4 regions of the Streptomyces sp. MMS24-W38 genome follow, and region 2 is predicted to be linked to each of the others. Evidence: riboswitches for the same ligand, from Rfam matches in the RefSeq annotation. Region 2 holds a riboswitch; each other region holds the start of a gene.
The links. A riboswitch is a leader RNA that binds a small molecule or an ion and turns the genes downstream of it on or off. The one in region 2 is predicted to bind cyclic di-AMP.
Positions count from the first base shown of each region.

Region 1: it holds a riboswitch for cyclic di-AMP, as region 2 does, so the genes downstream of both, AC6F7H_RS14370 (M23 family metallopeptidase) here and AC6F7H_RS10425 (transglycosylase SLT domain-containing protein) in region 2, are expected to answer to the same signal.
Region 3: it holds a riboswitch for cyclic di-AMP, as region 2 does, so the genes downstream of both, AC6F7H_RS16910 (transglycosylase family protein) here and AC6F7H_RS10425 (transglycosylase SLT domain-containing protein) in region 2, are expected to answer to the same signal.
Region 4: it holds a riboswitch for cyclic di-AMP, as region 2 does, so the genes downstream of both, AC6F7H_RS29700 (C40 family peptidase) here and AC6F7H_RS10425 (transglycosylase SLT domain-containing protein) in region 2, are expected to answer to the same signal.

Region 1 is NZ_JCBCPP010000001.1:3,407,503-3,414,492, reverse strand. It holds gene AC6F7H_RS14390 (NsdA family TPR-like regulatory protein) at 1-152, shown strand, start outside; gene lhgD (L-2-hydroxyglutarate dehydrogenase) at 241-1,524, shown strand; gene trmB (tRNA (guanosine(46)-N7)-methyltransferase TrmB) at 1,562-2,419, shown strand; gene AC6F7H_RS14375 (PrsW family intramembrane metalloprotease) at 2,511-3,851, shown strand; gene AC6F7H_RS14370 (M23 family metallopeptidase) at 3,916-4,950, opposite strand; cyclic di-AMP (ydaO/yuaA leader) riboswitch at 4,962-5,119, opposite strand; tRNA gene AC6F7H_RS14365 (tRNA-Met) at 5,447-5,520, opposite strand; gene AC6F7H_RS14360 (dihydrofolate reductase family protein) at 5,595-6,728, opposite strand.
Region 2 is NZ_JCBCPP010000001.1:2,567,037-2,574,026, forward strand. It holds partial or broken gene AC6F7H_RS10415 (LolA family protein) at 1-753, opposite strand, end outside; gene AC6F7H_RS10420 (polyprenyl synthetase family protein) at 989-1,999, opposite strand; cyclic di-AMP (ydaO/yuaA leader) riboswitch at 2,630-2,793, shown strand; gene AC6F7H_RS10425 (transglycosylase SLT domain-containing protein) at 2,806-3,297, shown strand; gene AC6F7H_RS10430 (HAD family hydrolase) at 3,336-4,211, opposite strand; gene AC6F7H_RS10435 (GNAT family N-acetyltransferase) at 4,532-5,605, shown strand; gene AC6F7H_RS10440 (glycosyltransferase family 2 protein) at 5,674-6,990, shown strand, end outside.
Region 3 is NZ_JCBCPP010000001.1:3,922,852-3,929,841, forward strand. It holds gene AC6F7H_RS16890 (SurA N-terminal domain-containing protein) at 1-544, shown strand, start outside; gene AC6F7H_RS16895 (nucleoside triphosphate pyrophosphohydrolase) at 629-1,633, shown strand; gene AC6F7H_RS16900 (cytochrome P450 family protein) at 1,688-2,968, shown strand; gene AC6F7H_RS16905 (transglycosylase family protein) at 3,370-4,323, shown strand; cyclic di-AMP (ydaO/yuaA leader) riboswitch at 4,529-4,696, shown strand; gene AC6F7H_RS16910 (transglycosylase family protein) at 4,701-5,447, shown strand; gene eno (phosphopyruvate hydratase) at 5,806-6,990, shown strand, end outside.
Region 4 is NZ_JCBCPP010000001.1:6,750,474-6,757,463, reverse strand. It holds gene AC6F7H_RS29710 (ATP-dependent Clp protease proteolytic subunit) at 1-179, shown strand, start outside; gene AC6F7H_RS29705 (hypothetical protein) at 187-495, shown strand; cyclic di-AMP (ydaO/yuaA leader) riboswitch at 906-1,036, shown strand; gene AC6F7H_RS29700 (C40 family peptidase) at 1,040-1,513, shown strand; gene AC6F7H_RS29695 (ATP-binding protein) at 1,609-2,067, opposite strand; gene AC6F7H_RS29690 (helix-turn-helix domain-containing protein) at 2,279-3,139, shown strand; gene AC6F7H_RS29685 (DUF397 domain-containing protein) at 3,149-3,373, shown strand; gene AC6F7H_RS29680 (8-amino-7-oxononanoate synthase) at 3,461-4,588, opposite strand; gene bioB (biotin synthase BioB) at 4,888-6,114, shown strand; gene AC6F7H_RS29670 (adenosylmethionine--8-amino-7-oxononanoate transaminase) at 6,107-6,990, shown strand, end outside.

The DNA.
Region 1 (6,990 bases), 840 kb from region 2:
TGCGCGCGGTGGAGGTGGCCGGCCGCATCTCGTCCGCCCGCACCACCGAGTACGTCAAGGACCTCCTGCACCGCCTGGAGCCCTACGGCGACGAACCCCGCGTGGTCGAGCTGCGCGAGCGGGCCCGGCCGCTGCTGATGACACCCGCCTGAGCGCCCCGCCCGACCGGGCCGCCGGGGCCGCCTCGCCGAAGCCGGCGTCCCCGACGCCGCCGGGTTCACGGGCGTTGTCAGTGGCGTGGTGCACTATCGGGAGCGGGAGGTGGTGCGAGTGGTGCGGGCGGTGCGGCGGTCGTACGACTGCGACGTACTGGTGATCGGCGGCGGCATCGTCGGCCTGTCGACGGCGTACGCGATCACCCGCGCGGCGCCGGGCACGCGGGTCACGGTGCTGGAGAAGGAGCCCGGCCCCGCCCGGCACCAGACGGGCCGCAACAGCGGCGTCATCCACAGCGGCATCTACTACCGACCCGGCTCCCTCAAGGCGCGGTACGCGGTGCGGGGCGCGACGGAGATGGTCAAGTTCTGCGCGGAGTACGGCATCCCGCACGCCGTGACGGGCAAGCTGATCGTCGCCACCGACCGGGACGAACTGCCCCGCCTGCACGCCCTGGTCCAGCGCGGCCGGGAGAACGGGCTGACGGTCCGCGAACTGGGCGCGACGCAGATCGCCGAGTACGAGCCGGAGATCGAGGGCCTGGCCGCCATCCACGTCGGCACCACCGGCGTCTGCGACTTCGCGGCAGTGGCCCGCCACCTGGCGGAGGCGTCCGGCGCGGAGATCCGCTACGGCGCGCGGGTCGTCCGCGTCGACCGCCGCCCGGAACTGGGCGTCGCGGCCCTGACCGCCGTCGGGGACGTCGTGCGCGGCCGGGTCCTGGTGAACTGCGCCGGGCTGTACTGCGACGAGATCGCCCGCCTCACCGGTGACGATCCCGGCATGCGCATCGTGCCGTTCCGCGGCGAGTACTACGAGCTGACCCGGCCGGAGCTGATCCGCGGCCTGGTCTACCCGGTGCCCGACCCGGCGTTCCCGTTCCTCGGCGTCCACCTCACCCGCGGCGTCGACGGCGGCGTCCACGTCGGCCCCAACGCCGTACCGGCGCTGGCCCGCGAGGGCTACGACTGGCGCACGGTCCGCCCGCGCGAGCTGGCCGCCACCCTGGCCTGGCCGGGCTCCCGGCACCTGGTCCGCCGCCACTGGCGGCACGGCACGGGTGAACTGCACCGCTCGCTGTCCCGGCGGGCCTTCACCGAGGCGGTCCGCCGGCTCCTGCCCGCGGTCCGGGAGGCCGACCTGATCCCCGCCCCGGCCGGCGTGCGGGCGCAGGCCGTCCTGCGGGACGGCAGCCTGGCCGACGACTTCCTGATCCGGGAGACCCCCCGCGCGATCCACGTGTTCAACGCCCCCTCCCCCGCCGCGACGGCGTCCCTGCCCATCGGCCGGGAGATCGCCCGCCGAGCGCTGGCCACCCTGGCCGACCCGACACGGCGGAGCGCCGACGCGACCGCGAAGTCACCGTGAGGGCCGCCGTGCGGGCCGCCGTAAAATCGAGAGCACTGTGTCTGACTCCTTGAACACCCCCGCAGCCCCGCACACCGAGCACGCGCCCGGTGTGTCGATCCGCCGTACCCGGGAGAGGGGGGAGCCCCGCTTCCCCGACGGGCCGAAGGCCGATCCCGCCGGGTCGCACTTCGAGCGGCGGATCCGGAGTTTCCAGCCGCGCCGGAGCCGGGTCACCGCCGGGCAGGCGGACGCGCTGCAGCGGCTGTGGCACCGGTGGGGCTTCGACGTCGACGGACGCCGACTCGACCTCGCCGACTTCTTCGGCAACGACCGCCCCGTCGTCCTCGAGATCGGCTTCGGCATGGGTGAGGCCACCGTGCGCATGGCCGCCGCCGACCCCGGCACCAACGTCCTCGCCGTGGACGTCCACACACCCGGCCAGGGCCATCTGCTCAACCTCGCCGACCAGCACGGCCTGGACAACGTGCGCGTCGGCAACGGCGACGCGATCATCCTGCTCCGCGAGATGCTCACCCCCGACTCCCTGAGCGGGCTGCGCGTCTTCTTCCCCGACCCCTGGCCCAAGAAGCGGCACCACAAGCGCCGGCTGATCCAGCCCGACTTCCTCGCCCTCGCCGCGACCCGTCTGGCACCGGGCGCGGTCGTGCACTGCGCGACCGACTGGGAGCCGTACGCCCAGCAGATGCTCGAGGTGCTGACCGCGCATCCCGCCTTCGAGAACACCCTGGCGGACGGCGGTTTCGCACCGCGTCCGGAGTTCCGCCCGCTGACCCGTTTCGAGGGGCAGGGGCTGGAGAAGGGCCATGTGGTGAACGACCTGCTCTTCCGTCGCGTACCGCACGACGACCGACCCGGTGGCCGACCCGCCGGGCAGCCCCCCGCCGGCCCCTGAGCCCACCCGGCGTACCTGCGGGCAGCGCCCTTCCCTCGTTAGGGTCAATGCCGTGGACACCAGCCGTCCGTACCCGCCGCAGCCCAGCCCGGTGGCGCACCCCGCCGGGCCGCCCCGGCGGGCCCCGCGGCACGTGCACTGGTGGCAGCGGCCCTGGGTGCGCTACGGAGCACTGATCGTCCTCCTCGCGCTCTCCGGCCTGGTCATCCTGGGTCTGGTCCGCGAGCAGACCGGCACAGAGGGCTTCCTGGTCGGTCTCGGCCTCGCCGTCCTCCCGGTGCCGCTACTCATAGCCGCCTTTCGCTGGCTGGACCGCGTCGCACCGGCCCCCTGGCGCAACCTCGTCTTCTCCTTCGCGTGGGGCGCCTGCGCCGCCGCGCTGATGGCGATCGTCGCCAACAGCTTCGCCACCCAGTGGATAGCGACGGAGACGGCGGACCCGTCCCGCGCCGACACCCTCGGCGCGACCGTCATAGCCCCCGTCGTGGAGGAGTCGGCGAAGGCCGCCGCCGTCCTGCTGGTCTTCCTCTTCCGCAGACGCGACTTCACCGGAATCCTCGACGGCGTGGTGGTGGCCGGGATCACCGCCACCGGCTTCGCCTTCACCGAGAACATCCTCTACCTGGGCAACGCCTTCGGCACCGACCAGCTCACCGGCGGCAGTGGTGTCGCCTCCGTCACCGCGGCGACCTTCTTCGTCCGCGTCGTCATGTCGCCGTTCGCGCATCCGCTCTTCACCGTGCTCACCGGCATCGGCTTCGGCATCTCCGCGCTCGCCACCGAACGCCGGCGCCCGGGGCGCGTCCTGTCGCCCCTGGGCGGTCTGCTGCTCGCGATGGGCATGCACGCGCTGTGGAACGGCTCCTCGGTCCTCGGCGAGTACGGCTTCTTCGCCGTGTACGGGGCGTTCATGGTGCCGTCGTTCGGCCTGCTGACCTGGCTGGTGGTGTGGACGCGGCAGCGCGAGCTGCGGACCGTGCGCACGGAACTGCCCGTGTACGTCGCCGCCGGCTGGCTGACCCCGGCCCAGCCGTTCGTGCTCGGCTCGATGCGGGCCCGGCGCATCGCCCGGCGGTACGCGCGCCGGCACGGGGGCCGGGCGGCGGCACGGACGGTGGCGCGGTACGAGGCGTACGCCACGTCCCTGGCGTTCCTGCGGCACCGGGCACGCCGCGGCCGCGTGGGCACGGGCTTCGCCGCACGGGAGGGGGAGCTGCTGCGGGAACTGTGGCGCCGCCGCGACGCGGCCCGCCCGGCCCTGGAGCACGCGGCCCGCGCCACCGCGCCGCCCGTGCCGCCCTGGCCGGTGTACGGCGTGCACGGCGTGCACGGCGTGCACGGCGCGACGAGCCTCGCGTATGCCCCGCACCCCGCGTACCTCGGGCATTCCGCGTACCGGCCGAACCCGTACGCGTACCCGTACCACCCCTGAAACGCCTGACCGGCAGCCCTGACGTCGGGGGGTCGTCGTCAGGACTGCCGGGGCTGTGGTCGTCTCAGACGGTGAGGCCCTTCGACTGGAGCCAGGCCATCGGGTCGATGCCCGAGGCGGAGCCGGCGGTGTGGACCTCCAGGTGGAGGTGGGCGCCGGTGGAGTTGCCGGTGGAGCCGACGCGGCCGATCACGTCGCCGGTGTTGACCTGCTGGCCGACGCTGACGCTGATGGAGGACTGGTGGGCGTACCAGATCTCGGTGCCGTCGTCGAGCGTCAGCACGGTCTTGTAGCCGTAGGAGCCGTCCCAGCCGGCGGAGGTGATCGTGCCGGTGTGGACCGCCTTGATCAGCGTGCCCGTGGGGGCGGCGAAGTCCAGGCCGGTGTGCTGGCCGGAGGACCAGTAGGCGCCGGCCTGACCGAAGGTCGAGGAGACGGTGTACGAGGAGGTGGGCAGCGCGTACTGCCGGGCCAGCTCGGCGAGGCGCTCGGCCTCGGCCTTCTTCTTGGCCTCCTCCTCCGCCTTCCGCTTCGCCTCGGCGGCCTTCTCCTCCGCCTCCTTCTTCGCGGCGGCGGCCTTCTCCTTGGCCTCCTTCTCCGCGGCGGCGGCGGCCTCGGCGGCGGCCTTGTCCTCGGCCTGGCTCTGCTGCTGCTCGACCTGGGCCATGATCCGGGCGTGCAGCGCCTCGCCGGCGTCGGAGGCGCCCTGCTCGGTGGCCTCGTCGGCGACCACACCGATGTCGCTGAGCGCGGTGGCGGAGCCCTCGGGGGTTTCCTCGTCGGAGATGAGGGAACCGACAGAGGGAAGGTCCGGCATCGAGATCGAGACCGGCGGCTTGCCGGTCTGGGCGCTGGCCATGCCGCCACCGGCGACGGCGGCTATGACACCGACGCCCAGGACCGTGGAGCTGCGGGCGAGGCCTCCGCCGCGCTGCTTGCCGACGCGGTGCCGACCGCGCACGGGGCGGACGGACTCCTCGGTGGGGTTCCACTCCTGGAAGGGGCCCTCGTCGGGGCGGACGTCGCCGTAGACGAAGGTGTCGCCGTCGTACTGGTCCGGCATGAAGGGGGCCTCGGGAGCAGGCCGGTTCGACGCCACGTGGGCGTACTCCTTTCCTTCCTTCTCGCCTACCGGGTTAGCTGACGGGTTCGGAGCAGGAAGGTCTCCTACGCGCGTATACCCTCCGTGTCTCCACGGAGGCATCCACGCGATTCACCCCAAGATGTTGGTTCCCCGGTTCCCTTGCGGGATTCGGCGCGTGCGCACGGAGCCGACTCGTGTGACGGCTGGGACGACCGCGCTGCGTTATCGAACGTTAATAGAGGTAGGGGTCGGATTCCAAGCCGTTCCTCTTGATCGTTAACGATTTCCGCACGGACTTAAGCGCCATGATCGGGCAAAAACGGGCGAGTTGGCTCTGCCTCGCGCGTCACACTGAAACTGACGGTTTATCAGTTGTTATGCGCAGCGCGGCGACCCGATCACCCGGCGTCACAACGGTGCGGAGGGTGGGACGACAAGCCGGGACGGCGGGACGGAAGCCAAGAACGACCGAGGGCCGGAACCCTTTCGGATTCCGGCCCTCGGCCTTCAGTAGCGGGGACAGGATTTGAACCTGCGACCTCTGGGTTATGAGCCCAGCGAGCTACCGAGCTGCTCCACCCCGCGTCGTTGTGTCACCAGCATACGGCATGCGGGGGACACTCCGCACACTCCTTTTCGTCGCCGTCGCCGCCGTCGCGTCACCGGCCGATCAGATGGCCGTTCGGCGCCGTGGCGGCCTTCTCGTGCTCGGGCAGCACGACGACCCGGGCGCCCCCGGCGGTCAGCACTCCGCTGCCGTCGGCGTCCGTCACGAAGGTGTCCGGCTCCCGCCAGGCGGTGACCACCCGCCGTACCCCCGCGTCCAGGATCAGCCGCGCACAGGGCGCCGGACGCGAGGCGCGGCGCGCGCAGGGTTCCAGACTGGAGTACACGGTGGCGGTCGCGAGCCGCGGATCCGTGGGGTCGGCCTTGGCGAGGGCGGCCTCCTCCGCGTGCACCACCGGGTCGCCGCCCTCCCGGGAGTGGCCGCGGGCCAGCTCGGTGCCGTCGGCCGCGACCACCACCGCGCCCACGCTGAAGGCCGTCTCCGACGGCGGGCACTGAGCCGCCAGTTCGCAGGCGAGGGCCAGCCAGTGGTGGTCGGCGGCGACGGGGAGCGGGCCGGCGCCGGGGGCGGTGGGCTCGTAGCGCATGAGGACGACGTCGCCGACCGGGCGGGTCTCCAGCAGCCGCAGCCGGCCGCCCTGGTAGGCACCGGGGCCGAAGAGGCGGGCGGCCTCCGGGTCGCCGACGAAGAGCGGGGCGAGGACCAACTGGAGCTCGTCGGCGAGGCCCTGGGTGAGGAGCTGGGTGTGGATCAGGCCGCCGCCCTCCACCATGAGCCGCCGGACGCCGTACACGTCGTACAGGTGCGTGAGGAGCCGCCGCCAGTCGAGTGCGGCGCCGAGCGGCACGACGTCGGTGGCGAGGCCGTGCGCGCGGGCGCGCTCGGCACCCTCGGCGGTCGTGTAGAGGACCTTCTCGCCGCCGGTGTGCCAGAACCGCGCCGCCGGGTCCAGGTCGCCGGAGCCGCTGACGGTGACCTTCAGCGGGTACTCGGGCCGGCCCTCGGCGACCCGGACGGCCCGCCGCTCGGGCGAGTTGACCAGCAGGCGGGGGTTGTCGGCGCGGATCGTGCCGGCGCCGATCAGGATCGCGTCGACCGACGCCCGTACCTCGTCGACCCGGTCGAAGTCGGCCGGGCCGGACAGCAGCAGCCGCTCGGGGCCGGTGTCGTCGAGGTAGCCGTCCAGGGAGACGGCGGCGGACAATAGGACGTACGGGTGGGGCATCGACGCGCTCCTGGGAAGACGGGAACTTCGGAAACTGCGGGGACTGCGGGGACTGCAGACCGCTGAACTGATTCAAGTCTGACAACCGGATCGTGGGACGGGACGGTCTCCTATGAGGGTCGTCCCCCATCCCGTTTGGGTGGCACTACGGATGGTCATCGCGCGGGGGCGGATGTGAGCGTGGAAGCAACGTGAAAACAACTGAAACAACTGAAACAACACGGCAAGACGGGACAGGCACGACGAAAACCCCGGACCCCTG
Region 2 (6,990 bases):
GCGTGAACTTCAGCGGCGTCCCGGTCCGGTGGTCCACCGCGATGCTGATCGCACCGACCGTGGAACCGGACTGCTTGGGCTTGACGACCAGCTTGTAGGCGTCGCGGCCGGCCACCTGCGCGGTGCCGTCGACGGTGACGGACGTGGTGTCGTCGACCGCCTTCAGTGCCTCCTCGGCGAAGTCCTTCGGCGTGGCCGGGGGCTGCTCCCCCTTTCGCCCTCGGCGGACTCGTCGACGGTGCCGTGGTAGACCTCGTCGGACGCGCTGTCGTAGCCCCAGACGTCCTTGCCGTTGCGGATCAGGCTGTACTCGGCGGCGCTCTCGAGCAGCGACACCTTCTGCCGGTCGGGGCCGTCGACCGCGACGCGCAGGGTGTGCGTACCGGAGGCCAGCTCGGTGAGCTTGGCCGACGGGTCGGCGGACGAGCCGCCCTCGCCGCGGTCCAGGGCGCCGGAGGCCAGGCTGCTCTCCAGGCCGCCGAGGTCCGGCAGTCCGAGGTCGGTGGTGATCTTCACGGTGCCGGACAGTCGCTCGGTGTCCGACTCGGCCATCTTCTCGATGAGCTGCGCGGCGGTGATCTCCGGCAGGTCCGGGTCGCCGGAGTTCGCGATCGCGGGGACGAGCCCGATGGTCGCGGCCGCCACTCCCATCACCGTGACCGGGACGACGTACCGCGCGGCCCTGCGCCGGCCCGAGCCCGGCTCGCGGGTCGTCCCCGCGGTCGTCGTGTCGTCGGATTCGTACGGTGCCATGTGTGCCTTACCTCCGTGGTCGGCGGCGGCCCGCGTCTCGTGTTCCTCACACCGGTCACACCCTGAGCCGCCATTCTCACCCGAATCGGTGAGGAGTGGTGTCCGTCATGGTCCATCTGACCAAACACCGCGAGAGGAAGCGTCAGACCCCGGACTCAACTCCGTGTACTGCTGCGGTATGACACGAGGAGGTGTTTCCGCCCCCGACCAGTAGGGGTCGGGGGCGGCGGGCGAGTCAGCCGGCCCGGTGCACCACCGCGTCGCACAGTTCGACCAGGGCCGTCTTCGATTCGCACTCCGGCAGCGGTGCCAGCACCGCGCGCGCCTCCTGCGCATAGCGCACGGTGTCCCGGCGGGCCTGCTCCAGCGCGGGGTGCGCGCGCAGCAGTCGCAGCGCCTCGGCGTGCCGGCCGTCGTCGCTGAGGTCGGAGTCCAGCAGCTCGCACAGCGCGATGTCCTCGGGCAGGCCCAGCCGGGCCGCTCGCTCGCGCAGCCGCAGCACGGGCAGGGTCGGAATGCCCTCGCGCAGATCGGTGCCCGGGGTCTTGCCGGACTCGTGGGAGTCGGAGGCGATGTCCAGCACGTCGTCGGCGAGCTGGAAGGCGATCCCGAGCCGCTCGCCGTACTGGGTCAGCACGTCCACGACCGTGTCGTCCGCGCCGGACATCATGGCGCCGAACCGGCACGAGACGGCGACCAGTGAGCCGGTCTTGCCACCCAGGACGTCCAGGTAGTGGTCGACCGGATCGCGGCCGTCCTGCGGCCCCGCGGTCTCCAGGATCTGACCGGTGACCAGCCGCTCGAACGCCTCCGCCTGTACCCGTACGGCCTCCGGCCCGAGGTCGGCCAGGATGTGCGAGGCGCGCGCGAAGAGGAAGTCGCCGGTGAGGACCGCGACGGAGTTGCCCCAGCGGGTGTTCGCGCTGGGCACCCCGCGCCGCACACCCGCGTCGTCCATCACGTCGTCGTGGTACAGCGTGGCCAGGTGGGTCAGCTCCACGACCACGGCGGACGGTACGACGCCGGGCGCGTAGGGGTCGCCGAACTGGGCGGCGAGCATCACGAGCAGCGGCCGGAACCGCTTGCCGCCGGCCCGCACCAGGTGCTGGGCGGCACCCGTGATGAAGGGCACCTCGCTCTTGGTGGCCTCGAGCAGCCCTTCCTCGACAGCCGTCATCCCGGCCCGGACATCGGCTTCCAGAGCCTGGTCCCGCACGCTCAGCCCGAATGGCCCGACGACGGTCACGAGGGGTCTCCTGTCTGCTGGTGTCCACTGGCGCTCAGACGTCTTGCACCGTTTACCGAGAGGTCGCTGGTTGTCGATAGGTCGCTGACATCACTCGAGTCAGCGTATCCGGTCATGTTTCGATCACCGCCAGCACCCACATTCCCCAAACTCACCCAAGCACGCGCGGACGGCACCTCACGGCGCCCTCCGATATCGGATCACCATCAGATCGTTTCCGATCAGTTGACAACAAGGGACATTTGCCAACTTTCCGGACGTATCCCGTCCACGCGCCGGGCGTGCCCCGAGCCGCATCTCGGCGCGCGGTCCATCCTGCCCGTCCTGGTGCCCGATTTGCCGCAATTGCCAAATGGATTCCCTTTGGCGGCAAATGCGCCCGCGCGATGCGGCCAGTGAGGTCGGTCACGCGCACCCCGACACGTCCACGACTCCCCGCGCGGGCGCTTTCCCTTCCATCGAACGCGAGTTGACCGTTGGCACCCGCAAAGGATCAAGTACCCCAAACAGCCCAAGACAAGATCAAACGGCGTCATACGTGACGCTCGCACTTGTTCCCGACATGTGCTCTCGCATACGTTCCCGGCCTGTCGGGCGGACGCCGAATCCTGCCGCCGCCCGCGCCACCCGTCGATCAACTCACTCACGCACGGCAGGAGCGGGGGACCCAGGTAAGTCGCCGGACCGGTTCGCACCGGGACGGCTCGGGGTGAAGCCATGCCCTCAGGGGCGCGGCCGGGCACTCTTCCGCCCGAACCCGACAGCTCACCTCGTAGGCGTAGGAGAGGAACGCACACATGCCCGCCATGCCCGCATCCGGTCAGCGCCGCTTCGGCCGCACCCGCCTCGTCCGCTCCCTCGCCGTCGCCGGCGTGGCCGCGATCGCCCTTCCGGTGTTCGGCGCCACCAGCGCCTCCGCAGCTCCCGCCACCCCCGTGTCGTCCGCCCCGGCCGCCGCCGGCACCGAGACGGCGTACCCGGACAACCTCGACGGCTGGATCCGCGAGTCGCTGTCGATCATGGCGCAGCACGGCATCCCCGGCAGCTACGACTCCATCCACCGCAACATCATGCGCGAGTCCTCCGGCAACCCGCAGGCCATCAACCTGTGGGACTCCAACGCCGTCGCCGGCACCCCGTCGAAGGGCCTGCTGCAGGTCATCGACCCGACCTTCCAGGCGTACCACGTGCCCGGCACGGCCTTCGACCCGTTCGACCCGGTCGCGAACATCGCGGCGGCCTGCAACTACGCGGCGGACCGCTACGGCTCGATCGACAACGTCTTCGGCGCCTACTGAGACGTCCGGGCGCACCGGGGCACACCCGGCCCACGGGGTCACCCGTCGGGGCGGAGGCCGGGACGGCACGTGTCGGAGCGCGTGCCACCCCGTCCCGCCCCGTCCGTTCCGCCGAACAACCGCTCGAGGACGACGGCCACGCCGTCGTCCTCGTTCGTCGTGGTGACCTCGTCGGCCACCGCCTTCAGCTCGGGATGCGCGTTGGCCATGGCGACACCGTGGGCCGCCCAGTGGAACATCGGGATGTCGTTGGGCATGTCGCCGAAGGCGACGGTCCGTTCCCGGCTCAGCCCCAGGTGTTCGGCGGCCAGCGCCAGCCCCGTCGCCTTGGTGACACCGCACGGCTGGAGCTCCACGGTGCCCGGTCCCGACATGGTGACCGTGGCCAGCGAACCGACCACCGAACGCGCCGTCGCCGCCAACTCGTCGTCGCTCAGGAAGGGGTGGCGCAACAGCACCTTGGTGATCGGCAGGACCCACAGATCGTCCCGTCGCCCGATCCGCACGGCGGGCAGCGTCGGGTGCGGCATCCGATAGCCCGGCTCGATCAGGGTGAGTCCGTCGATCCCGTCCTGGTCGACCGCGGCGTACACCTCCCCCACCTCGGCCTCGATCTTGCCGAGCGCGGTCTCCGCCAGTTCCCGGTCCAGCGTGACGGAGTGAAGCAGCCGGTTCGCGCCGGCGTCGTACACCTGCGCGCCCTGTCCGCACACCGCGAGCCCCGTGCTCCCCAGCCGCTCCAGGAGCGGCCGCACGCCGGGCGCCGGACGGCCCGTCACCACGAGATGCCGGGCACCGGCCCGCGTCGCCAGTGCCAGTGCGGCGAGAGACCGGCCGGAGAGAGAGTCGTCGCCGCGCAGCAGCGTCCCGTCCAGGTCGGTGGCGATGAGTGAACAATCGGTGGGTGCGGCCATGATCAGAGAATACGGACACCACGCCCACACAACTCACCCTCACCCGGAACATCTCCGTCCGCACGCCCGCACCCCTTATCCTTCGCGCCACACCGCCGGGCCGTCGCCACGCGCCCGCTTCACCACGACCGCGCGTCCGCCTCGCCACAGCCGCGCGCCCCGCCGCTTCCGTCATCACCGGGTACGGACCTGTTAAAGGCCTCTGCACCACTTGGCAACAACATGGTCCGCTACCTACCGTCCTGGTGGTCCCGGGCGGTACCTTCCAAGAGTCCAGGGGGACTTGATCGGGGGGTCAGGTGAGCAGGGGACGCACACGTGTGCTGAGGCTCGAGGAGCTCGGCGAGGGGGAGCGGGAACGCTGGCGTGAGCTGCGCGCCGCGACGGACGCACCACGCAGCCCTTTCATGGAACCGGAGTTCGCCACCGCCGTGTCCCGGGTGCGGCCGCAGGCCCGGGTGGCGGTCCTGTACGAGGGGACGTCCGCCGAACCGGCCGGCTTCCTGCCTTACGAGCGGGGCGCGCTGGGGCAGGGCAGGGCGATCGGGCTCGGGGTGTCGGACTGCCAGGGCGCCGTCCTGCGTCCGGGCCTCGCCCTGGAGACCGGTGAACTGCTGCGCGCCTGCTCGGTGTCGAGCTTCGCCTTCGACAACCTGGAGGCGAACCAGGCCCTGTTCGTCCCGCACGCGGCCGAGGAGCACGCCACCTACGTCATCGACGTGGAGAAGGGCTACGAGACCTATGAGTCCGTACTGCGCACCCAGTCGCCGAAGTTCCTGAAGACCACACTGGCCAAGGAGCGCAGGCTCGGCCGCCAGGCGGCCGGACCGGTGCGGTTCGTCTTCGACGAACGCGAACCGGCCGCGCTGCGCGCTCTCATCGAGTGGAAGTCGGCCCAGTACCGCAGGACCGGGCGGCGCGACCGGTTCGCGCAGGAGTGGATCACGCGGCTCGTGGGCCGCCTGGCCGAGACCCGGGCACCGGAGTGCACGGGCACGCTGTCCGTCCTGTACGCCGGGGACCGCCCCGTCGCCGCACACTTCGGCCTGCGCTCGGCCTCGGTCCTGGCCTGCTGGTTCCCGGCGTACGACGTGGAGTTCGCGAAGTACTCGCCGGGGCTCGTGCTGCATCTGCGCATGGCGGAGGCGGCGGCCGGCGAGGGCATCGGCCTGCTCGACATGGGGCGTGGCCCGGCCGAGTACAAGGACTCGCTGAAGACGGGCGAACTCGCCGTCTACGAAGGGGAGGCGATACGTCCGGGCCTGGGTGCCGCGCTGCACCTGCTGCGCCGCGAGCCCGTACGCCGTGCGCACGGCTTCGTCCGCGCCCACCCGCGCCTCGCGTCGCTGGCGTCGCGGGCGCTGAAGGGTGCGGGGCGGCTGCGCCGGTCATGAGGGGCCGCTTGTAAGGACAGTTCGCGAGGACCGTTCATGAGGACCGTTCATGAGAAGGGGGAGGGCTCGTGGCCCGCACGGCACGTACGCAGGAGGAGATACGGCGGTTCCTGGACATCGGAGCGGTTCAGGTCGCCGAACTGGACCTGGACGGTGAGGAGACCGTCCTCAGACCCGGTCCGGGCAGCCCACCGGTGACGCACGGAGAGGTGTTCGTACTGGTCAGGCAGGCTGGCCGGCCGGTGGGCACGCTGCTGGGGCAGGTGCCGGAGGGGGCCGATCCGGCAACGGTCCTGGCGGCGCTCGCACGGCGGGAGCACGGGCAGGAGCCGGCGGAGGGGCGAGGACAGGGGCAGGGCGCGGAGAGGTCCGTGGCCGCCGGACCGCCGCCGCCCCACACCTCGGTCGTCGTGGCCACCCGGGAGCGGGCCGGACAGCTTGCCCGCGCGCTCGACTCGCTCCTCGCGCAGGACCATCCGGGCTTCGAGGTCGTCGTCGTCGACAACGCGCCCGTGTCGGACGAGACGCGTGACCTGGTGGAGCGGAAGTACGGGGAGCGCGTGCGGTACGTGTGCGAGCCGGTCCCCGGGCTCGCGACCGCGCACAACACCGGGCTCGCCGCCGCCCGCGGCGAGGTGATCGCGTTCACCGACGACGACGTCGTCGCCGACCCCCGCTGGCTCACCGAGCTGACCGCGCCCTTCGCCGCCGACCCCGGGCTCGGCTGTGCCACCGGCCTGATCCTGCCCGCCCGGCTCCGCACCCCGGCCCAGGTCCTGCTGGAGAGCCACGGCGGTTTCGCGAAGGGGTTCACCCCGACGACGTACGACCCGAAGGACCCGCCCCGCGACGAGCCGCTGTTCCCCTTCACCGCGGGCCGGTTCGGCTCCGGCGCGAACATGGCGTTCCGTGCGGAGGTGCTGCGCGGGGTCGGCGGCTTCGACCCGGCCACCGGGGCCGGAACGCCCGCCCGGGGCGGCGACGACCTCTACGGGTTCGTCCGGGTCCTCGCCCAGGGACACAGGCTTCACTACACGCCCGGCGCGCTGGTGTGGCACCACCACCGGGAGACCTGGGCCGACCTGGAGACCCAGGCGTTCGGCTACGGCGCCGGACTCACCGCCTACCTCACCGCGATCCTGGTCAACCGGCCCGCGCTGCTGCCGGCGTTCCTCGCCCGGGTGCCCCGCGGACTGTCCCACGCCCGCGGGCTGACCGCCGTACGGGACACCGGCGGCGGGGGTGACGGCGGTGTCCCCGGTGACCGGGGGGCCGCGCCGGGCGACCACGACGCCCGCACGCATCCATGGCCACGTCGCCTCTCGCGTCTGCAGCGCAAGGGGATGCTGTACGGCCCGGTCGGCTACCTGCGAGCCCGGCGGGCG
Region 3 (6,990 bases), 1.4 Mb from region 2:
GGCCGTCGTGGGCGGCCAGCGGATCACGGTGTCGCAGCTGGAGAACCGGGTCGGCGAGATCCGCGCGGCCCAGCAGGAGGCGGTGCCGGACGCCCAGTACGAGCAGGTCATCGCCCGCACCGGCAGCCTCACCCGCGACACCCTGCACGGCATGGTCCTGGACCGTGTGCTGGAGCGCGCCGCACGCGACGCCGGGGTGACCGTCACCCCCAAGGAGGTCCAGGGGATGCGAGCCGGCCTGGAGCAGCAGGCCGGCGGAGCCGAGGCGCTGGAGACGGCCTGGCTGCAGCAGTACGGCATCCCGCCGCAGCGCCTCGACGACAACCTCCGCCTCCAGGTCCAGGCGCAGAAGCTCGCCCAGCGGCTCGGCACCGACACCAGCCGGCCCGAGTTCTGGCAGGCCCTGTCCGAGGCGAGCAGGAAGCTCGACGTCGACCTCAACCCGCGCTACGGCACCTGGGACGACGAGAAGAGCAGCCGCGTCGACGCCAGGACCCCGTGGGTCCGGGACGTCACGGTGGACGGAGTCCAGCCGATCGCCTGACGCGCCAGGCATACCGTCACACCGAGCCGGTCCCCCTGTGGACGACTTTCGGGGGCCGGCGGCGCCGTGGGTTAGTTTCGGATCGTGAACGCAACCAGTCCCGCAGCCCCCTCCGCCGCACCGCCCGGCCGCGTCGTCCTGCTCACCACCAGCCACCGTGTCGCGCCCGGCCTGCTGTCCTGGCCCGCCTGGCAGGCCCTGCACGCGGCCGACCGGGTGCTGTGCGCGGACGGCGCCCATCCGCAGCTGCCGTACCTGCGGGAGGCGGGGATAGCCGTCGAGGAGGCGGCACCGGCCGCCCAGGACCTGGTCGAGGCCTGCGCCGGCGGGCGGACCGTGGTCGTCGTGGCGACGGGCGAGGGCGAACCCGCCCTGACCGACGGCCTGGCCCGCCTCGCGGGCACCGGCCGCGTCCGGATGCCGGAGCTGGAACTGCTCCCCGCCTCCTACGACCTGCCGGGCGCCCGCCTGCTCGACCTCGTCCAGGTCATGGACCGCATCCGGGCCGAGTGCCCCTGGTCCTCACTGCAGACCCACAAGGGCCTGGCCAAGTACGGCATCGAGGAGGCGTACGAACTCGTCGAGGCGATCGAGGAGGGCGACCGGGACGAACTGCGCGAGGAACTGGGCGACGTTCTCCTCCAGGTGGTCTTCCACGCCCGGATCGCCGAGGAGCACCCGGAGGAGCCCTTCTCCGTCGACGACGTGGCCGGCGGCATCGTCGCCAAGCTCATCCACCGCCATCCCCATGTCTTCGGCGACGAGACGGCGACCACCCCCGAGGAGGTCAAGGCGCACTGGCTGCGCACCAAGGCCGTCGAGAAGCGGCGCACCTCGGTCACCGAGGGCGTCCCGCTCGGCCAGCCCGGCCTGGCCCTCGCCGCCAAGCTGGCGTCCCGCGTCCGCACGGCGGGCCTGGACGTCCCCCTGCCTCAGGTGGAGGGCATCGGCTACGAACTGCTCGCCCTGGCGGTGCGGGCCGAGGCGGAGGGCGTCGACCCGGAGGCGGCCCTGCGCGCGGCGTCCCGCGCGTACCGGGACGCGATACGGGCCGTGGAAGGAGCCGGCGAGGAGACGAGCGGAAAGTAACGGGAGGGCCGTCGGGGGAGGAGAGGGCAGACAGGGGGCAGATACGGTCGGGGCGTGACCGACCAGCACCAGCCCCAGCCCGAGAACACCGCCCCCGAACTCTTCACCTGGGAGTTCGCGAGCGACCCCTACCCCGCCTACGCCTGGCTGCGCGAGCACGCGCCCGTGCACCGGACGCGGCTGCCCAGCGGGGTGGAGGCCTGGCTGGTCACCCGGTACGCCGACGCCAGGCAGACCCTCGCCGACCCCCGCCTCTCCAAGAACCCGGCGCACCACGACGAGCCCGCCCACGCCAAGGGGAAGACCGGCATCCCCGGTGAGCGCAAGGCCGAGCTGATGACGCACCTGCTCAACATCGACCCGCCGGACCACACCCGGCTGCGCAGACTGGTCAGCAAGGCGTTCACACCGCGCCGCGTCGCCGAGTTCGAGTCCAGGGTGCAGGAACTCACCGACGGGCTCATCGACCGGTTCGCGGACCGCGGCTCCGCCGACCTCATCCACGAGTTCGCCTTCCCGCTCCCCATCTACGCCATCTGCGACCTGCTCGGCGTCCCCCGGGAGGACCAGGACGACTTCCGCGACTGGGCGGGCATGATGATCCGGCATCAGGGCGGCCCCAGGGGCGGGGTCGCCCGGTCGGTGAAGAAGATGCGCGGCTATCTCGCCGACCTGATCCACCGCAAGCGTGAGGCTCTGCCCGCCGAACCCGCCCCCGGCGAGGACCTCATCTCCGGCCTGATCCGCGCCTCCGACCACGGCGAGCACCTCACCGAGAACGAGGCCGCCGCCATGGCGTTCATCCTCCTGTTCGCCGGTTTCGAGACCACCGTCAACCTCATCGGCAACGGCACCTACGCCCTGCTCACCCATCCCGAGCAGCGCGACCGGCTGCAGAGGTCCCTGGCCGCCGGGGAGCGCGGGCTGCTGGAGACCGGAGTGGAGGAACTCCTGCGCTACGACGGGCCCGTGGAGCTGGCCACCTGGCGGTTCGCCACCGAGGCGCTCACCCTCGGCGGGCAGCACATCGCGGCCGGCGACCCGGTCCTCGTCGTCCTGGCCGCCGCGGACCGCGACCCGGAGCGGTTCGCCGATCCCGACGTGCTCGACCTCGCACGCCGGGACAACCAGCATCTGGGGTACGGCCACGGCATCCACTACTGCCTGGGCGCCCCGCTGGCCCGGCTGGAGGGCCAGACCGCGCTCGCCACGCTGCTGACCCGGTTGCCGGACCTCAGGCTCGCGTCGGATCCGGCCGAACTGCGCTGGCGCGGCGGGCTCATCATGCGCGGACTGCGGACCCTGCCGGTGGAATTCAGCCCAGGGCCGAAGTGACCCACCGCACGGCCGCCGAACATCTGCCGAAGCGACCCGCCGGACGGACCCGTGACGGCCGCCGGATTGCCGCCGAAGTGGCCTTTGTGCGGCCTCCGTACGCCTCCGAAGTGACCGGCCGGACCCCTATGGACACGGTCCGTCGCATCCTCGGCGGAGCGGCGCGGACATGACGCCCGCTCAACTCTGTGATCTTCGTGTGATCTGCGCGGCATGAACTTGTGACAAGTGATTGTCTGCGGCTACGTTCACCCATCAAGCACGGTGCCTCGGTTGCACAGCTCCGCAGTTCGACTCGCCGTGCGGGTAACTGTTGTCCTGCGAAAGGTCTCCGCATGCTCTCCGGGAACGGTCGTCACCGTCGCCCCCGCCAGGCTCCGGCTCTCGTCGTCGCTGCCGGAGTGACCGGCTCAGCCATCGCGATTCCGCTTCTCGGGGCCAGCGGCGCCAGTGCGGCCGAGGGCTCGACCTGGAACAGGGTCGCGGAGTGCGAGTCCGGTGGCTCATGGAGTCAGAACTCCGGCAACGGCTACTACGGCGGCCTGCAGTTGACCCAGGAGGACTGGGAGAAGTACGGCGGCCTCGACTACGCGTCCAGCGCCGACCAGGCCAGCCGCGGCCAGCAGATAGCCGTGGCCGAGAAGATCCTCGCCGACCAGGGGGTCGGCGCGTGGCAGGCCTGCGGCCTGCTGTCGGGCCTGAACACCGATTCGGGCAAGTCCGTCATCGACACCGGCGTGGACGGCGGCTCGTCTTACGACTCGTCCGGCACCGAAAGCTCCGCCACTCCGTCGCCGTCGCAGTCCTCCGGGGCCTCGTCGGACAACAGTGACAACAAGGGCGACAAGGGCGACAAGGTTGTTGAGGGTGCCAAGGGGGAGAAGGCGGGCGAAACGTCCAAGTCCGATGGTTCGGACGTCGAACCCGGCACTTCTCCCTCCGCTTCCGCTTCCCCCTCCGCCTCGGCCTCGGCCTCCGCCAAGGGGGGCGACTCGGACAAATCGGGGCAGAAGGCGGGTTCTTCGGACGCGTCCGCGAGTGAGGCCCCCACCGGTCGCCACCGCGGCGTCAGCGCCGAGGAGGAGGTGCGCGAGGACCGTGAGTCCGGAGCCTCCGGCCGGCACGCCTCGCGCGGCGGCCTCGGCTTCTCGCGCGGCCTCGACGTCTCGTCCCCGGCCGACAGGGTCCCCGTGGACGACGGAAGCGGCTCCTCGGCCGCCGTCGACTCCCTTGCGCTCGGCGGTGGATGGCTCGCCCAGTACGGCGGGGGCGGCGAGGGTGCGGGTGCGGCGGGTTCCGGCCTCATCCTTCCCGGTCAGACGCTTGCGTTCGGGTTCGGATCGGACGAAGGCTGACATCCGAAAAGGTGCGGCGGTGACGGCAGTTGAGGTCACATTTCGCGCTGAATGTCCGTTATAAAGGCGATGAGAGATAGGTCTCAGAAGCCCTGATCGTCTTTGATTATCCGCAGGGCGCGTGTCTACCGTCAGGACCGCTCGCCACCGCGGGCCCCGGCTGCCGCCACGCCGAATCCTGCCAGTGGCAGCACGGGAACAGTCGTCGCGTCATGCGCCGTAGGCAGGAGCGGGGGAACCAAGGTAGGCGCCGTGTCCGGTGATTGACGCCGGATCGGCTAGGGGTGAAGTCGCGTCCCGTGAGGGACGCGGCCGGGCAACTCAACCGGCCCGAACCCGACAGCTCACCTCGTAGGCGTCGGTGAGGGGATCCTTCCATGCTGTTTTCCGGCAAGGGCAAGCACCGTCGTCCGTCCAAGGCCACCCGGGTCATCGCCGTCGCCGGCGTCACCGGTGCCGCCGTCGCCGCCCCGCTGATGGCGGCCGGCAACGCTTCCGCCGCCACCGCCTCCGAGTGGGACACCGTCGCCCAGTGCGAGTCCGGCGGCAACTGGTCCATCAACACCGGCAACGGCTACTACGGCGGTCTGCAGTTCTCCGCCTCCACCTGGGCCGGCTACGGCGGCACGCAGTACGCCGCCACCGCCGACCGGGCCGGCAAGGCCCAGCAGATCGAGATAGCCGAGAAGGTCCTCGCGGGCCAGGGCAAGGGCGCCTGGCCGGTCTGCGGCAAGGGCCTGTCCAACGCCGCCTACACCGGCGGCGGCTCGACCGGGGGCACCGGCAACCAGAACAGCGGTTCCTCGCAGAGCACTCAGCAGAACACCCAGAAGCAGAACACCCAGGAGCAGAACACCGGCTCCGCCCCCGAGCGCTCCACCGAGCAGAAGGCCTCCCGCTCCGACGAGCGTCCGGTCGCCGAGCAGAAGACCGTCACCACCCCGACCGGCGAGAAGGTCGAGAAGGGCGACGGCGAGTACAAGGTCGTCAAGGGCGACACCCTCAGCTCGATCGCCGGGGAGCACGGTGTCAAGGGCGGCTGGAACAAGCTGTTCGAGCTGAACGGCGACATCGTCGAGGACGCCGACCTCATCTACCCGGGCCAGCAGCTGCACCTGAAGTAAGGCGGCGGCCGCAGGCTCGGGGCTCCGTCCCCACGGAGCCCCTCCCCGTCCCCGCGGGGCCTCCCCCGTCCCCACGCGGGGGCTTCCCCGCCCCGGTGCGTGTTCCCCGTACGCACCGGGGCGGGGCTTTTCCGTACATGGCGGGATCTTTCCGGTGTTCGGCGCTCGGGGCCGACCGGAGGGCGCGAGGGTGGTCCGGGTTTCCGGGCCCGTCTTTGTTCCGTTCGGAAACAATTTACTCTCGGTTCCGCCCGAGGGGCGGCCGACCGGATGGCCGATCGGCCGGAGCCGGATAGGCTCGTCCCGCAGGGCCCCCGCGGCCCGGCTGATCCACGTCACATCCATGAAGGAGATGCTCGTGCCGTCCATCGACGTCGTCGTAGCCCGGGAAATCCTGGACTCCCGAGGCAACCCCACCGTCGAGGTCGAGGTCGGCCTCGACGACGGCAGCACGGGTCGTGCCGCCGTCCCGTCCGGCGCCTCCACCGGCGCCTTCGAGGCCATCGAACTCCGTGACGGCGACCCCGACCGTTACCAGGGCAAGGGAGTGGAGAAGGCCGTCCTGGCCGTCATCGAGCAGATCGGCCCGGAGCTCGTCGGCTACGACGCCACCGAGCAGCGCCTGATCGACCAGGCGATGTTCGACCTGGACGCCACCGACAACAAGGGCTCCCTCGGCGCCAACGCCATCCTCGGTGTCTCCCTGGCCGTCGCCCACGCCGCCTCCGAGGCCAGCGACCTGCCCCTCTTCCGCTACCTGGGCGGACCCAACGCGCACCTGCTGCCGGTGCCGATGATGAACATCCTCAACGGCGGCTCGCACGCGGACTCCAATGTGGACATCCAGGAGTTCATGATCGCCCCGATCGGCGCGGAGTCCTTCTCCGAGGCCCTGCGCTGGGGCACCGAGGTCTACCACACCCTGAAGAAGGTGCTGAAGAGCCGCGGCCTGTCCACCGGCCTCGGTGACGAGGGCGGCTTCGCCCCGAACCTCGGCTCCAACCGCGAGGCCCTCGACCTCATCCTCGAGGCCATCAAGGAAGCCGGTTACGCCCCGGGCGAGCAGATCGCCCTCGCGCTCGACGTCGCCGCCTCCGAGTTCTACAAGGACGGCTCGTACCTCTTCGAGGGCAAGGAGCGCTCCGCCGCCGAGATGACGGAGTACTACGAGGGGCTCGTCGCGGACTACCCGCTCGTCTCCATCGAGGACCCGCTGTTCGAGGACGACTGGGCCGGCTGGAAGGCCCTCACGGACAAGCTCGGCGACAAGGTCCAGATCGTCGGCGACGACCTGTTCGTCACCAACCCGGAGCGCCTGGCCCGCGGCATCGAGGACGGCGCCGCCAACGCGCTGCTGGTGAAGGTGAACCAGATCGGCTCGCTGACCGAGACCCTGGACGCCGTCGAGCTGGCCCAGCGCAACGGCTTCAAGTGCATGATGTCGCACCGCTCCGGCGAGACCGAGGACGTCACCATCGCCGACCTGGCCGTCGCCACCAACTGCGGCCAGATCAAGACCGGCGCCCCGGCCCGCTCCGAGCGC
Region 4 (6,990 bases), 4.2 Mb from region 2:
GCGTTCGGGCCCGGCTCGAGGAGATGCTGGTCCGGCACACCCGTCGCACCCCGGAGCAGGCACGGTCGGACATCGAGCGGGACACAGTCCTCGACGCCCGGGCGGCGGTGGACTACGGCCTCGCGGACCGGATCGTGACCCGCCGCGAGGGCCTCCAGACCACTCCCGGCACGAGGTGAGCCGTCGATGCTGCCTCCCGAGTTGCCTCCGCTGCCCTCACTGACCCGCGCCGAGGCCGAGCTGATCGACCGTTACCTCGAGGCCGTCGACCTGCTCGGCCGGATCAACCCGGCCCGCGACGGCGACACCTACCAGGGGCTGCGCGCCGCGCAGGCACTGGTCGGCAAGGCCGTCGCCCTGCGCGACGCGCTGGCCCTGATGCACAGGCGCGGCGAGACCGAACTGCACACCGCCACCCTGGCCCGCGCGTTGCGGGTGCTGGACGGCGAGCGCCGCACGGCCCGCGTCATCCTGCCGCCGGGCTCCGGCAGTTGACGCTCCTACCGGTCCGGGCGGGGCGTGCGCCGGTGTCATGTCCGCACCTGAGTCGAAACGGACCAAAAGACGTACCCCCAAGCGGCGTAGATCCACGGCTTCTTTTCGGGCCGCCAAGGTTGCGCACCGCACGCGTTCCTTTTCGGAATCAAGCATTCCGACGCTGGTCCGGGGCTCCTCGGCGCTCTGGACGGCAGCCCGAACGCAGCACTGTCCACCCGAACGGATGAGTGGTGAGTAACAACACAAACCCCCGGCTCCGGTGGGATTTCGGGCCAACCATTGCCAAGATCGCTCACTGACGACAAGCCCCCGCCGCCGCGGCGGGGCGATCCGGGCGGACGCCGAGTCCTGCCGCTGCCCGGATGACCGGTCGACAGGAGTGGATCGGCAGGAGTGGAGGACCCGAGCACGACGGGTCGCCGGAGCGGGGGTTCCCGTTCCGAGCAGCCCTTGGGGTGAAGCCGCACGTGTGCGGCCGGGCAACTTCGCCAGCCCGAATCCGACAGGTCATCCTTCACAGGCGGCTGACGAAGGGTTGCGCATGACCGCGCTCAATCGTGTCCCGTCTCTCATGGCCCGGGCCGGCACGGCCTCGGCCCTCACCCTCGCCGCCGTGGGCGGCTCACTCGTGGTTCCCGGTGCCGCCTCGGAGGCGGCGGCCGCGAGTACGTCCGCCAAGGCTCTCCAGGTCGCGGCCTCCAAGAAGGGTTCGCCCTACCGGTGGGGCGCCACCGGACCGTCCCGCTTCGACTGCTCCGGCCTGACCCTCTACTCGTTCAAGAAGGCGGGCAAGCAACTGCCGCGCACCGCAGCCCAGCAGTACAACAAGACACGCCAGGTCTCGGCCTCCAACCGCAAGGCGGGCGACCTGGTGTTCTTCCACTCGGGCCAAAACATCTACCACGTCGGCATCTACGCGGGTCAGAACAAGATCTGGCACGCCCCGAAGACCGGGGACGTGGTACGCCTGCAGAAGATCTGGACCCGCAGCGTCTGGTACGGCCGGGTCAGCTGATCCGCGGGGGCGGCGGCATTCCCCCTGTCGCCGCCCCCGCCACTTTGTCGGGGAGTCACCGACGCGACCGGGGCCGCGCTGTTCCGTCGTGGCCCCTACGGCTCCTGCCGTCCCACCGCCGTGACCGGCTCGGCCGGGACGGCCCACGGGAGCACGACGAAGACGGTCTTGCCGCCCTCCCTGGTGGGGCGGACCCTCATCCTGCCGCCGCGTTCCGCGGTCAGCCAGCGGATGATGACCAGCCCCCGGCCGTTGTCCTGCTGGACCGCGGCGGGGAGCCGCTTGGGGAGCCTCGGATGACTGTCGGTGACTCCGATGCGCAACCGCTCGTCGTGGTCGAGGGCGATGTCCACCGTGAACGTGGGTGACTGTCCGAGGGTGTGCTGCACGGCGTTGGTGGCCAGTTCGGACACGATCAGCCGCACGGTGTCGGACACTTCCGTGTCCGCCGGCATGCCCCACTCCGCCAGCGTGTCCACCACATGGGCGCGCGCGGCGGAGACCGAGGCTGGATCGCTCGGCAGAGTGATGGATGCTTCCAAATGGTCTGCCATGGCGACGTCGTCCCTTTCCCACGGGTCCACGGTCCGGCACGGAGCGGCTGATTCGAGTACGGTCCCGCACTGATGCTTCGTCGCCAGAGTGCCATCACCGCAGGGTGTGGGCGACGATACGGCTGAGATATGCATATATCTGTCGCTCAAATCGGTGAACTCTGCAACAAGAGACCGTATGTGGGTGACTCATAGGCAGTAAGGGGGAACGATGCAGCACGGTCCCGCGGTACGCCGCCGGAAACTGGGCGCCGAACTGCGCTCGCTGCGCACGTCTGCGGGGCTCACGAGCGGCGAGGCGGCCCGCCTGGTGGGCTGGCACCAGTCGAAGGTGAGCCGGATCGAGACGGGCACGAGCGGGGTGAAACCGGCCGATGTGCGGTTACTCCTCGACGCCTACGGCCTGGCAAACCGTCAGCTGCGGGAGCTTCTGCTGGTGCTGGCGGGGTCCGACGACAGCGGTGGACGGCACCACTGGTGGCACGCGTACCGGGGGGTACTGCCGCCCACCTACCGGGACTTCATCAGCCTGGAGTCCCAGGCCAGTGCGATGCGCACCCTGGAGACCACGGTGGTTCCCGGGCTGCTGCAGACACCCGAGTACGCGCGGGCGGTGACCGAGGCCGCGCTGGAGGGCGCCTCGAAGGAACGGCTGGACACGCTGGTGGAAGTGCGGCTGGCCCGGCAGGACGTACTGCGGACGGAGCCGCCCCTGGAGCTGGCCGCGGTCCTGGACGAGGCGGTGCTGCGCCGGGAGGTCGGCGGTCCCGGCGTGATGACCCGACAGCTGAACCGGCTGGTGGAGGCGGCACGCCTTCCCCAGGTGCGGCTCCAGATCCTGCCGTTCACGGCAGGGGCGCACATCGGCGTCACCGGCCCTTTCGTAATCTTCTCATTTTCGCGCACTTCCGATCTGGATGTTGTAGTTCTCGACCACTTGACGAGTAGCCTCTATCTCGAGCGGAAAGAAGACCTCCGGGTGTACTCGGAGGCTTTCAACGCCCTTTCGATCCACGCCCTTTCGCCCGAGGACTCGTTGGATTTCATCGCCGGGACAGCTGCCGGCGCGTAAGGAGGCACGATGCCCGCACCGCCTCGGACCCTTCCCTCCAGCACCGACCTGCACGGTGTGCGGTGGCTGCGCAGCAGCTACAGCACGGGCGCGAACAACTGCGTCGAGACGGCCCGGCCGACCACCGGCCCAGGTGCCGGGCTGCTCGCCGTACGCGATTCCAAGGACCCGGCCGGGCCCGCGCTGCTCATCTCCCCCGGGAGCTGGGCGAAGTTCGTGGCCGCGGTCCGCTGACCGGTAGCACCACCGACCCGACCACCCGTCCGGCACCCCCAGCCGAGCCACCCGTCGTCGAGCGACCCACGGTCGTGCCCCGCCGACTCATGGCCGTGTCTCGCCGACCACCTGTACAGCGCGTTCGATCTCGGCCCCGGACAGGTCCGCGCGGGCGGTCAGTCTGAGCCGTGAGATGCCGTCGGGCACGGAGGGAGGGCGGAAGCAGCCCACGGACAGGCCGGCCGCCCGGCAGTCGGCCGCCCATCGCACGGCCTGCTCCGGGGACGGGGCCCGCACGGAGACGACCGCGGCGTCGGGGCGCACCGCGTGAAGACCCGCGGCCGTCAGCCGTCCGTGCAGTTCGCGCGCGACCTCGCCCGCCCGTGCGGCACGCCCGGGTTCCCGGCGCAGCAGCCGGAGCGCCGACAGCGCGGCGCCGACGGCCGCGGGGGCGAGGCCCGTGTCGAAGATGAACGTCCGGGCCACGTTGACGAGGTGGTCGACGACCCGTGCCGGGCCGAGCACCGCACCGCCCTGACTGCCGAGCGACTTGGAGAGCGTGACCGTCGCGACGACGTCGTCGGCGCCGGCGAGTCCGGCCGCGTGCGGGGCGCCGCGTCCGCCGTCGCCGAGCACCCCGAGGCCGTGGGCGTCGTCGAGCACCAGTCCCGCGCCGTGTTCCCGGCAGGCCGCGGCCAGCGCGGTGAGCGGGGCGGCGTCCCCGTCGACCGAGAAGACCGTGTCAGACACGGCGACGGCCGGCCCCCCGTGCCCGTCCAGCGCCTTGCGCACGGCGTCCGGGTCGGCGTGCGCCGCGACCCGCGTCCCGCCGCGGGCCAGCCGGCAGCCGTCGATCAGCGAGGCGTGGTTGCCCGCGTCGGACACGATCAGCGAGCCGTGCGGGGCCAGCGCGGTGACGGCGGCCAGGTTGGCCGCGTAGCCGGAGGAGAGGACGAGGGCCGCCTCGAAGCCGCAGAAGTCCGCCAGTTCGCGCTCCAGCGCGGTGTGCAGTTCGGTGGTGCCGGTGACGAGCCGGGACCCGGTGGCACCGCCGCCCCAGGTCCGCGCGGCCCGTGCCGCGCCCTCGGTGACCTCCGGATGGCGGGCCAGGCCCAGGTAGTCGTTGCTCGCCAGGTCGAGCAGCGGTGCGTCGGCGGCCCGCGGGCGCAGGGTCCGGACGAGTCCGGCCCGGCGCCGCAGCTCCGCCTGTTCGCCGATCCAACCGAACGCCATGGGTCCTCCGGGGCTTTGTAGGCACTGCGCAGACCCTAGCCCCCGAGGCAACCGCCCATGGTGTGGCAATATCCACACGTCAGTGCGTGTGGATTTGTGGAGACTCTCCTTGGCCCGAGACATTCCGTGGGACAGGATCGACTCTCGTGACTCCGCTCCCCGCCTGAGGAGGGGGCTTCCGACCCGAGGGTTGCGGTCCAGCCCGAACCGACCCCTTGCGGGACAAACGGAATCCACCACCGACTCAGGAAGCAATTCCTCCACCGGCCGAAGCCGGTGGTTCCCTCGCTAGGAGACCAATGGACCTGCTGAACACGCTGGTGGACAAGGGGCTGCGGCGCGAGACGCCGACCCGTGAGGAAGCGCTGGCCGTCCTCGGGACGTCCGACGACGACCTGCTCGACGTGGTGGCCGCGGCCGGGAAGGTGCGGCGGCACTGGTTCGGCCGACGGGTGAAACTCAACTACCTGGTCAACCTCAAGTCGGGCCTGTGCCCGGAGGACTGCTCCTACTGTTCCCAGCGGCTCGGTTCCAAGGCCGACATCCTCAAGTACACCTGGCTCAAGCCGGAGCAGGCATCGGAAGCGGCCGCGGCCGGGCTGGCGGGCGGCGCCAAGCGGGTGTGCCTGGTGGCCAGCGGCCGGGGCCCGACCGACCGTGACGTGGACCGGGTCTCCGACACCATCAAGGCGATCAAGGAAGGCAACGAGGGCGTCGAGGTGTGCGCCTGTCTCGGTCTGCTCTCCGACGGCCAGGCGGAGCGGCTGCGCGAGGCGGGGGCGGACGCCTACAACCACAACCTGAACACCTCCGAGGCCACCTACGGGGACATCACCACGACGCACACGTACGCCGACCGGGTGGACACCGTGCACAAGGCGCACGCGGCCGGCCTGTCCGCCTGCTCCGGGCTGATCGCCGGCATGGGTGAGAGCGACACTGATCTGGTCGACGTGGTGTTCTCGCTGCGCGAGCTGGACCCCGACTCGGTGCCGGTGAACTTCCTGATCCCGTTCGAGGGCACGCCGCTCGCCGAGGAGTGGAACCTCACCCCGCAGCGGTGCCTCAGGATCCTGGCGATGGTGCGGTTCGTGTGCCCGGACGTCGAGGTGCGGATCGCGGGCGGCCGGGAGGTGCACCTGCGCACGATGCAGCCGCTCGCGCTGCACCTGGCCAACTCGATCTTCCTCGGCGACTACCTCACCAGCGAGGGCCAGGCGGGGCGGGCCGACCTGGAAATGATCGCGGACGCCGGGTTCGAGGTGGAGGGCACCGACCAGGTGACCCTGCCCGAGCACCGGGCGGGCGGGTGCGGGTCGCACGACGGCGGCGGGGTCTGCGGTACGGCACCCGCGGGTGCGGGAGCGTGCGCGGGGACGTCGTCCTCCGGTGGGTGTGCGGAGACGGAGGCGCCCGCGGGTGTCGAGACGGCCGCGGAGGGGGCCGGCCGGGCCGACGGGCCGCGTACCGATCTCGTCGCGGTCCGCCGCCGGGGCGCCGGAACGGATCTCGCTCCCAATGCCTGAGCGGTCCGTGCCCGAGTTGCTCGAGCTGGACCGGCGGCACGTCTGGCATCCGTACGGGCCCATGCCGGGACGCGGGGAGCCACTGGTCGTGGAGTCGGCGACCGGGGTGCGGCTCAGGCTCGCCGACGGCTCGGGCGAGCTGGTCGACGGGATGGCGTCCTGGTGGTCGGCGATCCACGGCTACAACCACCCGGTGCTGAACGAGGCCGCGACCGACCAGCTCGGGCGGATGAGCCATGTGATGTTCGGCGGGCTCACCCACGAACCCGCCGTCCGGCTGGCGAAGCTCCTCGTCGACATGTCGCCCGACGGGCTGGAGCACGTCTTCCTCGCCGACTCCGGTTCGGTCTCCGTCGAGGTCGCCGTCAAGATGTGCCTGCAGTACTGGCGTTCGCTCGGACGGCCCGAGAAGCGGCGGCTGCTGACCTGGCGGGGCGGCTACCACGGGGACACCTGGCAGCCGATGTCGGTCTGCGATCCCGAGGGCGGGATGCACGAGCTGTGGACCGGGGTCCTGCCGGAGCAGGTGTTCGCCGAGGCCCCGCCCGCGGAGTACGAGGAGGCGTACGCCGACCACCTGCGGGAGCTGATCGGGCGGCACGCCGGGGAACTGGCTGCGGTGATAGTGGAGCCGGTGGTACAGGGCGCGGGCGGGATGCGCTTCCACTCCCCCGCGTACCTGCGGGTGCTGCGCGAGGCGTGCGACGCGCACGACGTGCTGCTGGTGTTCGACGAGATCGCGACCGGGTTCGGGCGCACCGGCGCGCTGTTCGCGGCGGAGCACGCGGCCGTGACCCCGGATGTGATGTGTGTCGGCAAGGCGCTGACCGGCGGCTACCTGACCATGGCGGCGACACTGTGCACCGCGCGGGTGGC